2 regions of the Variovorax sp. UC122_21 genome follow, and region 1 is predicted to be linked to the other one. Evidence: riboswitches for the same ligand, from Rfam matches in the RefSeq annotation. Region 1 holds a riboswitch; the other holds the start of a gene.
The links. Region 1 has a riboswitch for glycine ahead of gcvT (glycine cleavage system aminomethyltransferase GcvT). Riboswitches for the same ligand answer to the same signal wherever they lie in the genome.
Positions count from the first base shown of each region.

Region 2: linked by a shared signal. The riboswitch ahead of ACHMXE_RS38970 (D-amino acid dehydrogenase) and the one ahead of gcvT (glycine cleavage system aminomethyltransferase GcvT) in region 1 are both predicted to bind glycine.

Region 1 covers NZ_CP172004.1:2,372,606-2,380,156, forward strand. Annotated here, with positions in the region: gene ACHMXE_RS23505 (Crp/Fnr family transcriptional regulator) at 1-204, opposite strand, end outside; gene gcvP (aminomethyl-transferring glycine dehydrogenase) at 230-3,142, opposite strand; gene gcvH (glycine cleavage system protein GcvH) at 3,332-3,703, opposite strand; partial or broken gene gcvT (glycine cleavage system aminomethyltransferase GcvT) at 3,787-4,987, opposite strand; glycine riboswitch at 5,003-5,109, opposite strand; glycine riboswitch at 5,130-5,214, opposite strand; partial or broken gene ACHMXE_RS23525 (alpha/beta hydrolase) at 5,424-6,197, opposite strand; gene ACHMXE_RS23530 (amidohydrolase family protein) at 6,194-7,537, opposite strand; gene ACHMXE_RS23535 (FAD-dependent monooxygenase) at 7,542-7,551, opposite strand, start outside.
Region 2 covers NZ_CP172004.1:5,563,569-5,571,119, reverse strand. Annotated here, with positions in the region: partial or broken gene ACHMXE_RS38985 (PLP-dependent aminotransferase family protein) at 1-1,301, shown strand, start outside; gene ACHMXE_RS38980 (PhaM family polyhydroxyalkanoate granule multifunctional regulatory protein) at 1,371-2,141, shown strand; gene ACHMXE_RS38975 (FIST N-terminal domain-containing protein) at 2,182-3,462, shown strand; gene ACHMXE_RS38970 (D-amino acid dehydrogenase) at 3,612-4,919, opposite strand; glycine riboswitch at 5,008-5,126, opposite strand; gene rfbB (dTDP-glucose 4,6-dehydratase) at 5,379-6,449, shown strand; partial or broken gene rfbD (dTDP-4-dehydrorhamnose reductase) at 6,446-7,337, shown strand; gene rfbA (glucose-1-phosphate thymidylyltransferase RfbA) at 7,360-7,551, shown strand, end outside.

The sequences.
Region 1 (7,551 bases):
GGTGGTGCACAGCTTCATGCTGCCGCGCCCCATGCCGACCCAGTGCTCGGCCGAATCGCCGCGGTGCCAGATGGCCTGGCCCGCGGCGAGCTCGACGAAGCGCAGCTGCGGCAGCAGCACTTCGGCTTCGTCGTCGCTCAGCGTGTGGGCCCAGACGCAGCCGCGCCAGCGCGACTTGAGCGAGGCGATCTCGCCGGGGTCCATACGGCGTCCGGCGGCCTGTCGCGGCTCAGGCCGCTTCGGTTTCCTGGTACTCGCCCACGGGCACGCAGCTGCAGAACAGGTTGCGGTCGCCGTAGACGTTGTCGACGCGGCCGATCGGCGGCCAGTACTTGGCGTCCTTGAGCCCGGCCAGCGGGAAGGCGCCGAGTTCGCGCGCGTAGGGATGGCCCCATTCGCTGCCGAGCAGGCTCGCGGCCGTGTGCGGCGCGTGCTTGAGCGGGTTGTCGTCCTTCGGCCAGACGCCTTCCTCGATGCGGCGGATCTCGCCGCGGATGGCGATCATCGCCTCGATGAAGCGGTCGAGCTCGGCCAGCGGCTCGCTCTCGGTCGGCTCCACCATCAAGGTGCCAGGCACCGGGAAGCTCAGCGTGGGCGCATGGAAGCCGTAGTCGATCAGGCGCTTGGCGACGTCCTCGGCGGTGACGCCGCTGGTGTCCTTGAGCGGGCGCAGGTCGAGGATGCACTCGTGCGCGACGTGGCCGTTAGGGCTCGCGTACAGCGTGGGATAGTGGTCCTTGAGCCGCGCGCTGATGTAGTTGGCGCTGAGGATCGCGGTCTCGGTCGCGGCCTGCAGGCCCTTCGCGCCCATCATGCGGCAGTACATCCAGCTGATCGGCAGCACGGCCGCATTGCCCAGCGGCGCGGCCGACACGGCACCCACGCCATGGCCCGAGACGCCCGCGGTCGCATGGCCCGGCAGGTAGGGCACGAGATCCTCGACCACGCAGACCGGGCCCACGCCCGGGCCGCCGCCGCCGTGCGGGATGCAGAAGGTCTTGTGCAGGTTCAAGTGGCTCACGTCGCCGCCGAACTCGCCCGGCGCGGCCACGCCCACCAGCGCGTTCATGTTGGCGCCGTCGACGTACACGCGCCCGCCGTGCGCATGCACCAGCTCGCACAGCTCCTTCACGCGGGTCTCGAACACGCCGTGCGTGCTCGGGTAGGTGATCATCACCGCGGCCAGGTTCCTGCCGTGCTTCTCGCAGGCGCGCTTCAGGTCGTCGAGGTCGACGTTGCCCTGCGCGTCGCAGGCCGTCACCACCACCTGCAGGCCCACCATCTGCGCGCTCGCGGGATTGGTGCCGTGCGCCGACGAGGGAATCAGGCAGATGTTGCGGTGGCCTTCGCCCTGGGCCTCGTGGAAGGCGCGGATCGCCAGCAGGCCCGCGTACTCGCCCTGCGAGCCGGCATTGGGCTGCAGGCTGATGCCCGCGTAGCCGGTGGCTTCGCAGAGCCAGGCGCGCAGCTGGGCGTCGAGCTGGGCATAGCCCTGCAGCTGCTCGGCCGGCGCGAAGGGATGGATGTTCGCGAACTCGGGCCAGGTGATCGGGATCATCTCGCTGGTCGCGTTGAGCTTCATGGTGCAGCTGCCCAGCGGGATCATGCTGCGGTCGAGCGCGAGGTCCTTGTCCGACAGGCTGCGGATGTAGCGCAGCATCGCGGTCTCGCTCTTGTGGGTGTTGAACACCGGATGCGAGAGGAAGGCGCTCGCGCGGCGCAGCGCCTGCGGGATGCGCGGCGCGGTGTTGGCGGCCAGCTCCTCGAAGCGCGGCATCGGCGTGCCGGCGGGCACGAACAGCGCCCACAGGGTCTCGACGTCGGCGCGCGTGCTGGTCTCGTCGAGCGAGATGCCAAGGTGCTGCTGCAGCCGCTGGCGCAGGTTCACGTTGGCGGCCTGCGCGCGCTCGAGGATCTTCGCGGTGTCCTCGCCGGTGCGGATGGTCAGCGAATCGAAGGCGGTCTCGTTGACCGGCTCGCGGCCCATCTGGGCCAGGCCGCGCGCGAGGATGGCGGTGAGCGCGGCCACGCGCTGCGCGATGCGCGTGAGGCCGTCGGGGCCGTGGTAGACCGCGTACATGCTCGCGACCACCGCGGGCAGCACCTGCGCGGTGCAGATGTTCGAGGTCGCCTTCTCGCGCCGGATGTGCTGCTCGCGCGTCTGCAGCGCGAGGCGGTAGGCGGGGCGGCCATGGGTGTCGACGCTCACGCCGACCAGGCGGCCCGGCAGCGAGCGCTTGAAATCGTCGCGGCAGGCCAGGTAGGCCGCGTGCGGGCCGCCGTTGCACAGCGGCATGCCGAAGCGCTGGGTGGTGCCGCAGACGATGTCGGCATCCCATTCGCCGGGCGGCGCGAGCAGGGTCAGCGCCAGCAGGTCGGCCGCGACGCAGAAGGCCGCGCCGTACTGGTGCGCATGGCCCGCGAGCGGGCGCAGGTCGTGCACGTGACCGGTGGTGGCCGGGTACTGCGCCAGCACGCCGAAGAATTCGCCGCTGGCCATCAGGTGCGGCAGGGTTTCCGAAGCGGTGCTGACCTTGACCTCGATGCCCAGCGGCGCGGCGCGGGTCTTCACCACCTCGATGGTCTGCGGATGGCAGTCGCCCGAGACCAGGAACACGTTGCTCTTGCTTTTGACGCTGCGCTTGGCCAGCGTCATCGCCTCGGCGGCCGCGGTGGCCTCGTCGAGCATCGAGGCATTGGCGATCGCCATGCCCGTGAGGTCGCAGACCATGGTCTGGAAGTTGACCAGCGCCTCCATGCGGCCCTGCGAGATCTCGGCCTGGTAGGGCGTGTAGGCCGTGTACCAGGCCGGGTTCTCGAGGATGTTGCGCAGGATCACGCCCGGCGTGTGGGTGCCGTAGTAGCCCTGGCCGATGAAGTTGCGGAACACCTTGTTCTTCGCCGCGATCGCCTTGAGCTCGGCCAGCGCGTCGGCCTCGGCGGCCGGTGCCGGCAGCCGCATCGGCTTGCTGCGCCGGATCGCCGCGGGCACGATGCCGTCGATGAGTTCGGCGCGCGTGGCCGACCCGATCACGGGCAGCATGCGCGCCTCGTCGTCGGCATCGATGCCGATGTGGCGGGCGATGAATTCCTCGGCGTTCTCGAGTTCTTGCAGGGTGGGCAGGGCGGCGGGGGTGGGCATGGCGGGCAGGGGAGGAAGGGGCGGGGGGAGCGGACTTCCGGACGCAGAGGACGCGAAGGTTACGCAAAGGGCGCGAAAGAATTCGATGAAAAAAGAACCAGGCAGAGGGCGATGCCGAAGCCGGTTCTCCTTTTTGCGTTCTTCGCGAAACCTTCGCGTCCTCTGCGTCCGGCAATCCGATTTCGGAACTTAGGCTTCTTCGGCGAACTTGCCGTAGGCGGTTTCGTCCATCAGCGCGTCGAGCTGCGCCGGTTCGGACAGCTTGACCTTGAAGAACCAGCCTTCGGCCAGCGGCGCGCTGTTGGCGAGCGAGGGGTCGGCGCGCAGCGCTTCGTTGACTTCGGTGATCTCGCCCGAGACGGGCATGAACACGTCGGCCGCGGCCTTCACCGATTCGACGACGCCGGCGACATCGCCCTGGGCGAAGCTCTTGCCGACCTCGGGCAGGTCGACGAAGACCACGTCGCCCAGCGCGTCCTGCGCATGGACGGTGATGCCGACCGTGGCGTTGCCGCCCTCGGCCTGCACCCATTCGTGGTCCTTGGTGTACTTGATGGTCATGTTGAAAAACTCCTCGTGGATAAAAAGTGGCCGATGCCGGGGCGTAGGTTAGCCGCGACGGCGGTCCGCCGGATGTCCGGTCGTCAGCCGCGGTAGTAGCGCGTCGGCACGAAGGGCAGGGTCGACACCTCCATCGGCACCGGCTTGCCGCGCACGATGGCCTGCACCCCGGGTGCCGGGCTCGGCGAAGGCGGTGGCCACGTAGCCCATGGCGACCGGCCGGTCGGCCGTCGGGCCCAGCAGGCCGCTGGTGACCTGGCCGATGTCCTGGCCCTCGAAGGACTGCAGCGGCGTACCGTCGCGCACCGGGATGCGCTCGAGCGCGACCAGGCCGACGCGGCGGCGCTTGAGCGTGTCGTGGTCGAGATGGCCGGCCGCGCCGGTGGCCGCCACGAGCTGGGCCAGGATCTTCTCGGCGCCGGGGAAGCCGCCCGCGCGCGCGCCGCCCGTGCGGCGCACCTTCTGGATCGCCCAGTTGAGCGAGGCCTCGACCGGCGTGGTGCTGGTGTCGATGTCGCTGCCGTAGAGGCACAGGCCGGCCTCGAGCCGCAGGGAGTTGCGCGCGCCCAGGCCGATGGGCTCGACCTCGGGCTGGGCCAGCAGCAGCCGGGCCAGCGCCTCGGCGTCCTTCGCGGCGACCGAGATCTCGAAGCCGTCCTCGCCGGTGTAGCCGCTGCGCGTGACGAAGGCGGCTATGCCGCCGATCTGCACCGCGCCGCCGGTCATGAACACGAAACGCTCGATGCCGGGAGACAGCCGCGCCAGCGTGGCCGCGGCCTGCGGGCCCTGCAGCGCGAGCAGCGCCTGCTCGGGCAGCGGCTGCACCTGGCAGCGCTGGCCGATCCTCTGCTGGATGTGGGCGATGTCGGCCACCTTGCAGGCGCCGTTGACGATCACGAACAGCGAGCCGTTGCCTTCGTTGAAGAACATCAGGTCGTCGAGGATGCCGCCCTGGTCGTCGAGCAGCAGGCCGTAGCGCTGCTTGCCCGCGGGCAGGTCGATCACGTCGACCGGCATCAGGGTCTCGAAGGCGGCCGCGGCATCGGGGCCGGACAGGCGCAGCTGGCCCATGTGGGAGATGTCGAACAGGCCCGCGGCCGCGCGCGTATGTTTGTGCTCGGCCATCAGGCCGGCGGGGTACTGGACCGGCATCGAATAGCCGGCAAACGGCACCATGCGGGCGCCGAGTTCCAGGTGCAGCGCGTGCAGCGGGGTCTTGAGCAGTTCGGATTCGGGGGCGGAAGCAGCCACGGGGCACTCCTGGGGGCAGCAATCGAATGCCATGGCTCGCGCCATGGGGCCACCCCTGCTGTCCGCTTTACCTGAGAGATTCGCCCCACGATCGGGGTTTGCTCCTTCGGTGGACCGGGCGCCTGCGGCACCGGCCTCTCTCCAGCAAGGAAACGCCGTCCCGCGAAGGCCGGCGCTGTGTCAGTCCTTTTGCCTGAGCGTTCGGGGGTTCCCCTGCGCCTTCGGCGGCCCCGTGCGGGGCTCTCTCCTGACCCGGGCGAGTGTAGTGGATTGCGGGCGGCTTCAGCCGCGGTCGCGCAGCCGGTCCGACAGTGATCGGCAGATGGCGTCGTGGGCCCGGCCGGCGGCGGCCGAGTGGGCGAAGAAGCCGAAGAACGGGTGGAACATGTCGTCGAAGGCCAGCAGCCGGGGTCGGAACGCCGGCCGCCTCGAGCCGGTGCGCGTAGGCCAGGCCTTCCTCGCGCAGCGGGTCGTGGCCGGCGACGGCGATCAGGGTCGGCGGTAGGTCCGCGACGTTCGCCGCGCGCAGCGGAGACGGCGGCACCTCGGCGGCGCGGTGGGCCGAGGCCCCCATGCAGAGCCGGGCGATCTCGCGCAGGTCGGCGGGCGCGAGCATCGGGTAGTCGATGCCGCGGGCCTCGATCGCGGCCACGTCGCGCGCCATGTCCAGGCCCGGCACCACCAGCAGCTGGGCCGCCAGCGGCCGCGCATGGCCGCGCAGCGCCAGCGCGGCGCAGGCGGCCAGGTTGGCGCCCGCGCTTTCGCCGGCCAGGGCGACCCGGGACGGATCGCCGCCAAGGGTTTCCGCATGGTCCAGCGCCCAGCGGGTCGCGGCCAGCGCATCGTCGTGCGCGGCCGGGAACGGATGCTCGGGCGCCAGCCGGTAGTCCACCGAGACCACCACCGCTTCGACGTCGCGGCAGAGCTTGCGCGCGATGTCGTCCATCAGTTCGACGCTGCCGAGCACGAAGCCGCCGCCGTGCAGGAACACCACGGTGGGCAGCACAGCGTCGGCCGAGACGGGCCGGTAGACCCGCACCGGCACGCGCAGGCCCTGGTGTTCGGCGATGCGGTCCTCGGTGGAAGCCACGACCGGCAGCGTCGTGCGCCCGCGCGCCGCCATCACCGCGCGGCGCATGCGTTCGCGCGCCTCGCCGGGCGTGCCGGAGAACGGCGGCGGTGCCTTGTTCGCGCGCATCGCCGCGACGATCGCGGCGAGCTCGGGATCGAGCGGCGCGCTCATTGCAGCCCCAGCACATAGGCCTGCGAATCCGCCGCGCGCTGCCGCAGCCGATCGAGGTCCACATCGAGCAGGCGGCCGTCGCGCTTCACCGGCCTCCCCGCGACGAACACGCTGTCGACATTGCCCGGATGGGCCGCCAGCACCACCGCGCCGACCGCGTCGGAGACCGGCGCGAGGTTCAGATCGTCGGCGCGGATCAGCACCACGTCGGCCTGCTTGCCCGGCGTGAGCGAGCCCACCTTGTGCGCCAGCCCGTTCGCCTGCGCGCCGGCCACGGTGGCGAAGCCCAGCACGTCGCGCAGGCCCAGCGTCGCCGGAGCGTTCGTCGTCTTCGAATGGCCGCCGCCCATCCACGAGCGGTAGTACGCCAGGGCATGGCGCATCTGCGTGAACATGTCGCCCGCGCACTTGGTCTCGGTGTCGCCGCTGAGGCTGGGCCGGATGCCCACGGCCAGCAGCCGGTCGAACGGGATGTCGCCCATGCCCTGCGCATTGAGCTCGCAGTGCACGCCGAGCGAGGCGCTGACGCCGGCGTCGGCCATCATCGCGAACTCGTCATGGTGCGAGCAGCAGCAGTGCACGAAGGTCAGGTCGTCGCCGAGCACGCCGGCCTCGTGCATCTGCGCGATGCCGCGCACGGCGGCGTTGCGCGCGTAGGCGCCCATGTGGATGCTCGAGCGGATGCCGAGTTCGCGCGCCAGCCGCAGGTCGCCGAGCCAGGTCTCGCGCTGCGCCATCTCGGGGCCGCGCGCGGCCATCGCGAGCGTGAGCAGCTGGTCGTCGCTCGAGAAGTAGCGCTCACGCAGCCGCCTGATGTCCTGCGGATGGCCGCGCTCGCTGCCGAACATCCACGAGGCGCCGTCGACCAGCGGCCAGCCGTGCGCGAACACGCCGCGGATGCCGGCGTCGCGCAGCGCCGCGATCGCCGCATCGGAATGCTCGGGGCTGTTCTGCACGTGCGACCAGTCGAGCATGGTGGTGATGCCGCTGTCGAGCGCCGCGACCGCGCCCAGCAAGGTGCCGGTGTAGACGTCCTCGGGACGGTAGGCCGCGCCCTTGGCGCCCAGCATCTCGGCGAAGTAGATCTGCGAATCGATGTCGGCATAGCGATGCCGCACGCAGCTCTGCCAGGTGTGGCGATGGGTGTCGACGAAGCCGGGCAGCACGATCATGCGGTCCGCCTCGATCCGTTCGGCCTGGGGGGCATCGATGCGCGGCGCGATCGCGACGATGCGCTCGCCCTCGATCAGCACATCGCCGCGGCGCAGCTCGCCGATGTCCGGGTCCATGCTCAGCACCCAGCCGCCCGCGATCAGCAATGGCCTGTCGTCGTTCTTCATCGCATCACCTCCTC
Region 2 (7,551 bases), 3.2 Mb from region 1:
CACCGTGGTGGCGGCCTACGACCAGCTGCTGGCGCTCGGGCTGGTGGAGGCGCGGCGCCAGCGCGGCTTCTTCGTGCGCGATTCGGGCCGCGATCCTGCGCGCGACCCGGCCCAGCCGCCCGGCGACCCGCTGCAGGTCAGCGCGATGTCGATGGTCACGCAGATGATGGCCTCGCGCACGCCGGCCGACGCCAGCTCGCTGATCCGCAGCATGTTCCACCGCCCGAGCGACAAGCCGCAGCCCGGCATGGGCGTGTTCCCGCCCGACTGGCTCGATTCCTCGTTCATGCCGACGGCGGTGCGGCGCATGACCAGCACCGCGATGCTGCAGGAACTGTCGCTGCAGTACGGCGAGCCCGCGGGCGACGCGGCGCTGCGGCGCAGCCTGTCGCAGAAGCTGGTGGGCATCAACGTGCCGGCCGCGCCCGACCAGATCGTGACCACCATCGGCGCCACCCATGCGCTGGACATCGTGAGCCGCACCATGCTGCGCGCCGGCGATCCGGTGATGGTCGAGGAGCCCGGCTGGGCCCTGGAGTTCGCGCGGCTCGAGGCGCTGGGCATGCGCATCCTGCCGGTGCCGCGGCGCGCCGACGGGCCCGACCTCGACGTGATGGCGCAGTACTGCGCGCTGCACAGCCCCAAGCTGTTCGTCAGCGTGAGCGTGCTGCACAACCCGACCGGCTACAGCCTGTCGCCCGAACAGTGCGCACCGCGTGCTCAAGCTGGCCAACGAGCACGACTTCCACATCGTCGAGGACGACACCTACAGCCACCTCGCGCCCGAGCACGCCACGCGGCTCAGCGCGCTCGACGGGCTGCAGCGCACCATCTACGTCAGCGGCTTCGCGAAGATCCTCGCGCCCAACTGGCGCATCGGCTTCCTGGCCGCCTCGCCCGCGCTCAAGGAGCGGCTGCTCGAGACCAAGCTGCTCGCCACCCTGACCTCGCCCGCGCTGTTCGAACGGGCGCTCTCGTGGTGCATCGACCAGGGGCAGCTGCGGCGCCACGCCGAGCGCGTGCGCATCCGCCTCGAGGGCGCACGGGCGCGTGCCGCCAAGCTGGTGCTGGCGCACGGCTGCACCTTCGCGTCCGAGCCCGCGGGGCTGTTCGGCTGGGTCGATACCGGCGTCGACACCGACATGCTGACCCAGCGCATGCTCGACCAGGGCTACCTGCTGGCGCCGGGCTCGCTGTTCCATGCGCGCCGGCCGCCGACCACGCTGATGCGCATCAACTTCGCGAGCTCGCAGGACGCGAGCTTCTGGAAGGTCTTCGCCAGGACGCGCGACGAGCTTTGAGCCGGGCGAGGCGGGCCCTGCCTTGGAGTAAGCTGGCAGCACAACACCCGCCCGACCGGAGACCGCCGCATGAACAAAGCCAGCCAACCCTTCGATTTCAGCCAGTTCGTACCCGGCTTCGACTTCCTCAAGAACCTCGCGGCCGGCGCGACCGGCGCCGGTTCCGTGTCCGGCATCCCGAGCCTGGCGAGCTGGGTGGCGCCCACCATGAGCGTCGAGGAGGTCGACAAGCGCATCCAGGAACTCAAGACGGTGCAGTACTGGCTCGAGCAGAACGGCCATGCGCTCAAGGCCACGATCCAGGCGCTCGAGGTGCAGAAGATGACGCTGTCCACCCTGCGCGGCATGAACGTGCGCATGGAGGACCTCGCGGGCGCGTTCACGCGGCAGGCGAACGCGGCGGCCGCGGCGGTCGGCCCGGCGCCGGCGGCCCCGCCGGCCGCGGCGCCCGAACCCGAGGTCGAACTCGAGGACGAAGAGGAACTCGACACGGAGGAGGAAGAAGAGGAGGAGGCACCGCCGCCGCGCCGCAAGGCTAGGCCGGCCGCCAAGGCCTCCTCGGATGCCGCCGCCGGCGGCGCGGTCGACCCGCTCAAGTGGTGGGGTTCGCTGACCGAACAGTTCCAGCAGATCGCGAGCACCGCGCTGCAGGACGCGGCCCAGCTCAAGATGCCCGCCGTGACCCAGCCGCTGGCCGACGCCGTCGGCAAGGCCATGGGAACCCCGAGCGCCTCGCGCAAGTCCACCCCCCGCAAGGCCTCCACGGCCGCCAAGCGACCGGCGGCGAAGAAGCCGGCCGCGGCGCCCGCGGCCCGCAAGCGAACGGGCGGCCGACGCTGAGCCGCCTTGTCCTGAACATCGAACGAAGCAGGTTGGCACGATGAAGTTGTTTCCCTCCGGTCACGCCACCCATCCGCAATGGCGCATGGCGGCCGGCCTCGTGCTGGCCCAGCTGCGCGCGCAGATGGCGTTGCCCGACTACGCCTCGGCACCCACCCTCGGGCTGCTCTACATCACCGACCACTATGCGGTCGACGCGCGGGAGATCCTCGACCACCTGAGCGCCGAGCTGCCCGAGGTGACCGACTGGGCCGGCACCGTGGGCGTCGGCGTGTCGGCCAACAATGCCGAGTACTTCGACGAGCCCGGCCTGAGCCTGATGCTCTGCGCCCTGCCGAGCGACCAGTACCGCGTGTTCTCGGGCGTGGCGCCGCTCGCCAGTTCCGAGATGAGCGGCTTCGAGGCCCACACGGCGCTGGTGCATGCCGATCCCGCCACCCCCGACCTGACCGAGCTCATCGGCGAGATGGCCGGGCGTACCGACACCGGCTACCTGTTCGGCGGCCTCTCCTCGGGCCGCGGCGGCGCGCTGCAGTTCGCGGTCGGCGGCAACGGCAACATCCGCGGCCAGGGCGCGGCCGGCGGCGTGTTCTCGGGCGGCCTGTCGGGCGTGGTGTTCGGCGAGGGCGTGCGGCTGGTGTCGCGCGTCACGCAGGGCTGCCAGCCGCTGCGCTCGGGCAGCGCGCGCGAGCGCGCGATCACCGAGGCCGACGGCAACCTCGTGCTGCAGCTCGACGGCGAGCCCGCGCTCGACGTGCTGCTGGCCGACCTGCAGGTCTCGCTCGAGCGGCCGCAGGAAGCCATCGAGGCCGTGCGCGCCACCCTGGTGGGCCTGGTCGATGCCGGCAGCGACGGCATCCGCCGCACCGGCGACCTCGGCGCCGACGTGCTGGTGCGCCACATCATCGGCCTCGACCCCACGCGCCGCGGAATCGCGATCGCCGACGTGGCCGAGGCCGGCATGCGCCTGAGCTTCTGCCGCCGCAACGCCCAGGCCGCGCGCGCCGACCTGATGCGCATCTGCGCCGAGATCCGCGAGGAGCTCGAGCCCGAGGAACAGACCCTGGCCACCGCGCGCGCCGTCGCCGCCGGCGAGGCCGAGGCGGCGCCGCATCCCGCGCGGCGCATCGCCGGCGCCGTCTACGTGAGCTGCTCGGGCCGTGGCGGCCCGCATTTCGGCGCACCCGGCGCCGAACTGCAGATCGTGCGCCACGCGCTGGGCGACGTGCCGCTGGTCGGCTTCTTCGCCGCGGGCGAGATCGCGCGGCACCACGTGTATGGCTACACGGGGGTGCTGACGGTGTTCACGGCGGACGACTGAAATCGGGATCGGACAGCCGAACGCGGAAGGAAGACCAAGCAGCGCGGAAGTCGCGAAGAAAACCATCAAGAAATTCTTCTTGACGGTTTCTTCCGCGTCCTTCGCGAAACCTTCGCGTCCTCTGCGTGCGGCAGTCCGCTTTCCGGGCCTTAGCTCAATGCGGGCCGTGCCATTCCGGTCACGGGCCTGGGCAGCCCCGTGAACGCGAAATCCACCTCCGGCGCCAGCCCGCTCACGATGCGCGCGATCGACTTGCCCGAGCCGCAGGCATGGGTCCAGCCGAGCGTGCCGTGTCCGGTGTTGAGGTAGAGGTTCGCGAGTTTCGTGCGGCCGATCAGCGGCACGTTGCTCGGCGTGGCCGGGCGCAGGCCGGTCCAGAACTGGGCCTGGGCGGTGTCGCCGGCGCCGGGGAACAGCTGCTCGACGCGGCGTACGATGGCTTCGCAGCGCACGCGGTTGAGGTCGCGGTCGTAGCCGTTGAGCTCGGCCGTGCCGGCGATGCGCATGCGGTCGCCCGATTCCGAGGTGTAGCGCGAGAACACCAGCTTGTATTCGTCGTCGGTCAGCGAGACCTGGTAGGCCTTGCTCGCGTCCTTCACCGGCAGCGTGACCGAATAGCCCTTGGCCGGATAGATCGGCAGCCGGATGCCCAGCGGCGCCGCCAGCAGCGGGCTCAGCGAACCCATCGCCATCACGAAGGCATCGCCGCGGATGCGCTGGAAGCGGCCCTCGGCGTCGGTGGCCTCGACATGGTCGATCGCGCCGCCCACTTCGCGCAGCGCGGTGATGGTGTGGCTCATCAGGAACTTCACGCCGGCCTCGGCCGCGCGCTTCGCGAGTTCGCGCGCGAAGCGGTTGGCGTCGCCCGATTCGTCCTCGGCCGTGTAGGTGGCGCCGGCCAGTTGCGGGCGGATGTGGGCCAGCGCGGGCTCGAGCTTCACGGCCTCGTCCGCCGAGATCACCTGGCGCTCGCAGCCCAGCGCGCGCATCTGCTCGGCGGGCGCGAGGGCGCCGTCGAACTCCTTTTGCGTCGTGTAGAAGTGCAGGATGCCCTGCGTGCGCTCGTCGTAGCGGATGCCGGCGTCGCGGCGCAGCTGCTGCAAGGTGTCGCGGCTGTAGGTGCCCAGGCGCACGATCTGCTCGATGTTGTGGCGCGTGCGCGCGGGCGTGCACTCGCGCAGGAACTGCAGGCCCCAGAGCCACTGGCGCATGTCGGCGCGGATGCGGAACAGCAGCGGGGCGTCTTCCTTGCCCAGCCATTGCAGCACCTTGAGCGGCGCGCTGGGATTGGCCCAGGGCTCGGCATGGCTCACCGAGATCTGGCCGCCGTTGGCGAAGCTGGTTTCGGCTGCCGGGGTGGCCTGGCGGTCGATCACGGTCACGTCGTGGCCGAGTTGCTGGAGGTAGTAGGCCGAGGTCACGCCGAGCAGGCCGGCGCCCAATACGATCACGCGCATTTCAAGTACCTTTCGAGGTCGAAGCGCTTGAACGGCGTGAAGGTCGTGCTACTGAATAGATAGCGCGCAACCGGACGGCCGTCCAATTGCCGCTCCCCCTGTCCTCGGTACCTGAGAGTTTCATCCGTTGCACCTCGCAACGGACTTGCTCCTTCGGCGCAGCACGACCGCGATGGGCGTTGGTGCTGGCTCTCCAGACGGCGTTTCAGTGGTTGCAGTACAGGCCCCGCGCGAAGCGTGGAGCCGACCTGAGCGTTTATGGGAGTTTGCGCCTTCGGTGGGGCTGCCTGCGCGATGCATGCGGCCCGCTCTCCTGCAATGGGTGGCGATTGTAGGCGCGCCGCACACACCCGCCAACCGGAGGATTCGGCCTTGCGCACGGGTGGGATAATTCACGCCCGGCCGCGCCCGCGCGGCTTCGACCCAACAACTCAGCAATCACACAGCACAGGGGACCCCATGATCCTGGTTACCGGCGGCGCCGGCTTCATCGGCGCCAATTTCGTCCTCGACTGGATCGCCCAAGGCGACGAACCGGTCGTCAACCTCGACAAGCTCACCTACGCCGGCAATCTCGAGACCCTGGCCTCGCTCAAGGACGATCCGCGCCACATCTTCGTCCAGGGCGACATCGGCGACAGCGCGCTGCTCGACCGCCTGCTGGCCGAGCACAAGCCGCGCGCGGTGGTCAATTTCGCGGCCGAATCGCACGTGGACCGCTCGATCCACGGCCCCGAGGATTTCGTGCAGACCAACGTGCTCGGCACCTTCCGCCTGCTCGAGTCGGTGCGCGGCCACTGGAACGCCCTGCCGGCCGACCAGAAGGCGGCCTTCCGCTTCCTGCACGTGTCGACCGACGAGGTCTACGGCTCGCTCTCGAAGACCGACCCGGCCTTCACCGAGGAGAACAAGTACGAGCCCAACAGCCCGTACTCGGCCAGCAAGGCCGCCAGCGACCACCTCGTGCGCGCCTGGCACCACACCTATGGCCTGCCGGTGCTCACCACCAACTGCTCGAACAACTACGGCCCCTTCCATTTCCCCGAGAAGCTGATCCCGCTGATGATCGTCAACGCGCTGGCCGGCAAGCCGCTGCCCGTGTATGGCGACGGCATGCAGGTGCGCGACTGGCTCTACGTCAAGGACCACTGCAGCGCCATCCGCCGCGTGCTCGAGGCCGGCCGGCTCGGCGAGACCTACAACGTGGGCGGCTGGAACGAGAAGCCGAACATCGAGATCGTGAAGACCGTCTGCGCGCTGCTCGACGAACTGCGCCCGCGCGCCGACGGCAAGGGCTACGCCGAGCAGATCGCCTACGTGACCGACCGCCCCGGCCACGACCGCCGTTACGCCATCGACGCGCGCAAGCTCGAGCGCGAGCTCGGCTGGAAGCCGGCCGAGACCTTCGACACCGGCATCCGCAAGACGGTCGAGTGGTACCTCGCCAACGGCGACTGGGTGCGTAACGTGCAAAGCGGCGCCTACCGCGCCTGGGTCGAGAAGCAGTACGACGCGAAGGCCCCCGCATGAAGCTGCTGCTGCTGGGCAAGGGCGGACAGGTCGGCTGGGAACTGCAGCGCAGCCTCGCGCCGCTGGGCGAGTTGGTCGCGCTCGATTTCGACAGCACCGATTTCCACGCCGACTTCAGCCGGCCCGAGCAACTGGCCGATACCGTGCGGCAGGTGCGCCCCGACGTGATCGTCAATGCCGCCGCCCACACCGCCGTCGACAAGGCGGAGAGCGAGCCCGAGTTCGCGCGCAAGCTCAACGCCACCTCGCCCGGCGTGGTGGCGCAGGCCGCGCAGGAGATCGGCGCGCTGATGGTCCACTACTCGACCGACTACGTCTTCGACGGCAGCGGCAGCAAGCCCTGGAAGGAAGACGATGCGACCGGGCCGCTGAGCGTCTACGGCAGCACCAAGCTCGAGGGCGAGCAGCTGGTGGCGCGGCACTGCGCGAAGCACCTGATCTTTCGCACCAGCTGGGTCTATGCGGCGCGCGGCGGCAACTTCGCCAAGACCATGCTGCGGCTGGCCAAGGAGCGCGACAAGCTGACCGTCATCGACGACCAGTTCGGCGCCCCCCACCGGTGCCGAGCTGCTGGCCGACATCACGGCCCATGCCATTCGCGCCACCTTGCAGGACCCTTCCAAGGTCGGGCTCTATCACGCGATCGCGGGCGGCGAGACCAACTGGTACGACTACGCGCGCTACGTGCTCGAACTCGCGCAGCAGGCCGGCGTCGAGCTCAAGGCCGGGCCGCAGCAGGTCGAGGCGGTGCCTACCAGCGCCTTTCCCACGCCGGCCACGCGGCCGCACAACTCGCGCCTCGATACGAGCAAGCTGCAGGCCGCCTTTGGCCTGGTGCTTCCGCCGTGGCAGAACGGCGTCGCGCGCATGCTGCGCGAAATTCTCTGATTCACAGGAAAGCAGAACCCCCATGACGCAACGCAAAGGCATCATCCTCGCCGGCGGTTCCGGCACCCGGTTGCACCCGGCAACGCTCGCCATGAGCAAGCAACTGCTGCCGGTGTACGACAAGCCGATGATCTATTACCCGCTCAGCACGTTGATGCTCGGTGGCATGCGAGAAATTCTCATCATCAGCACGCCGCAGGACACGCCGCGCTTT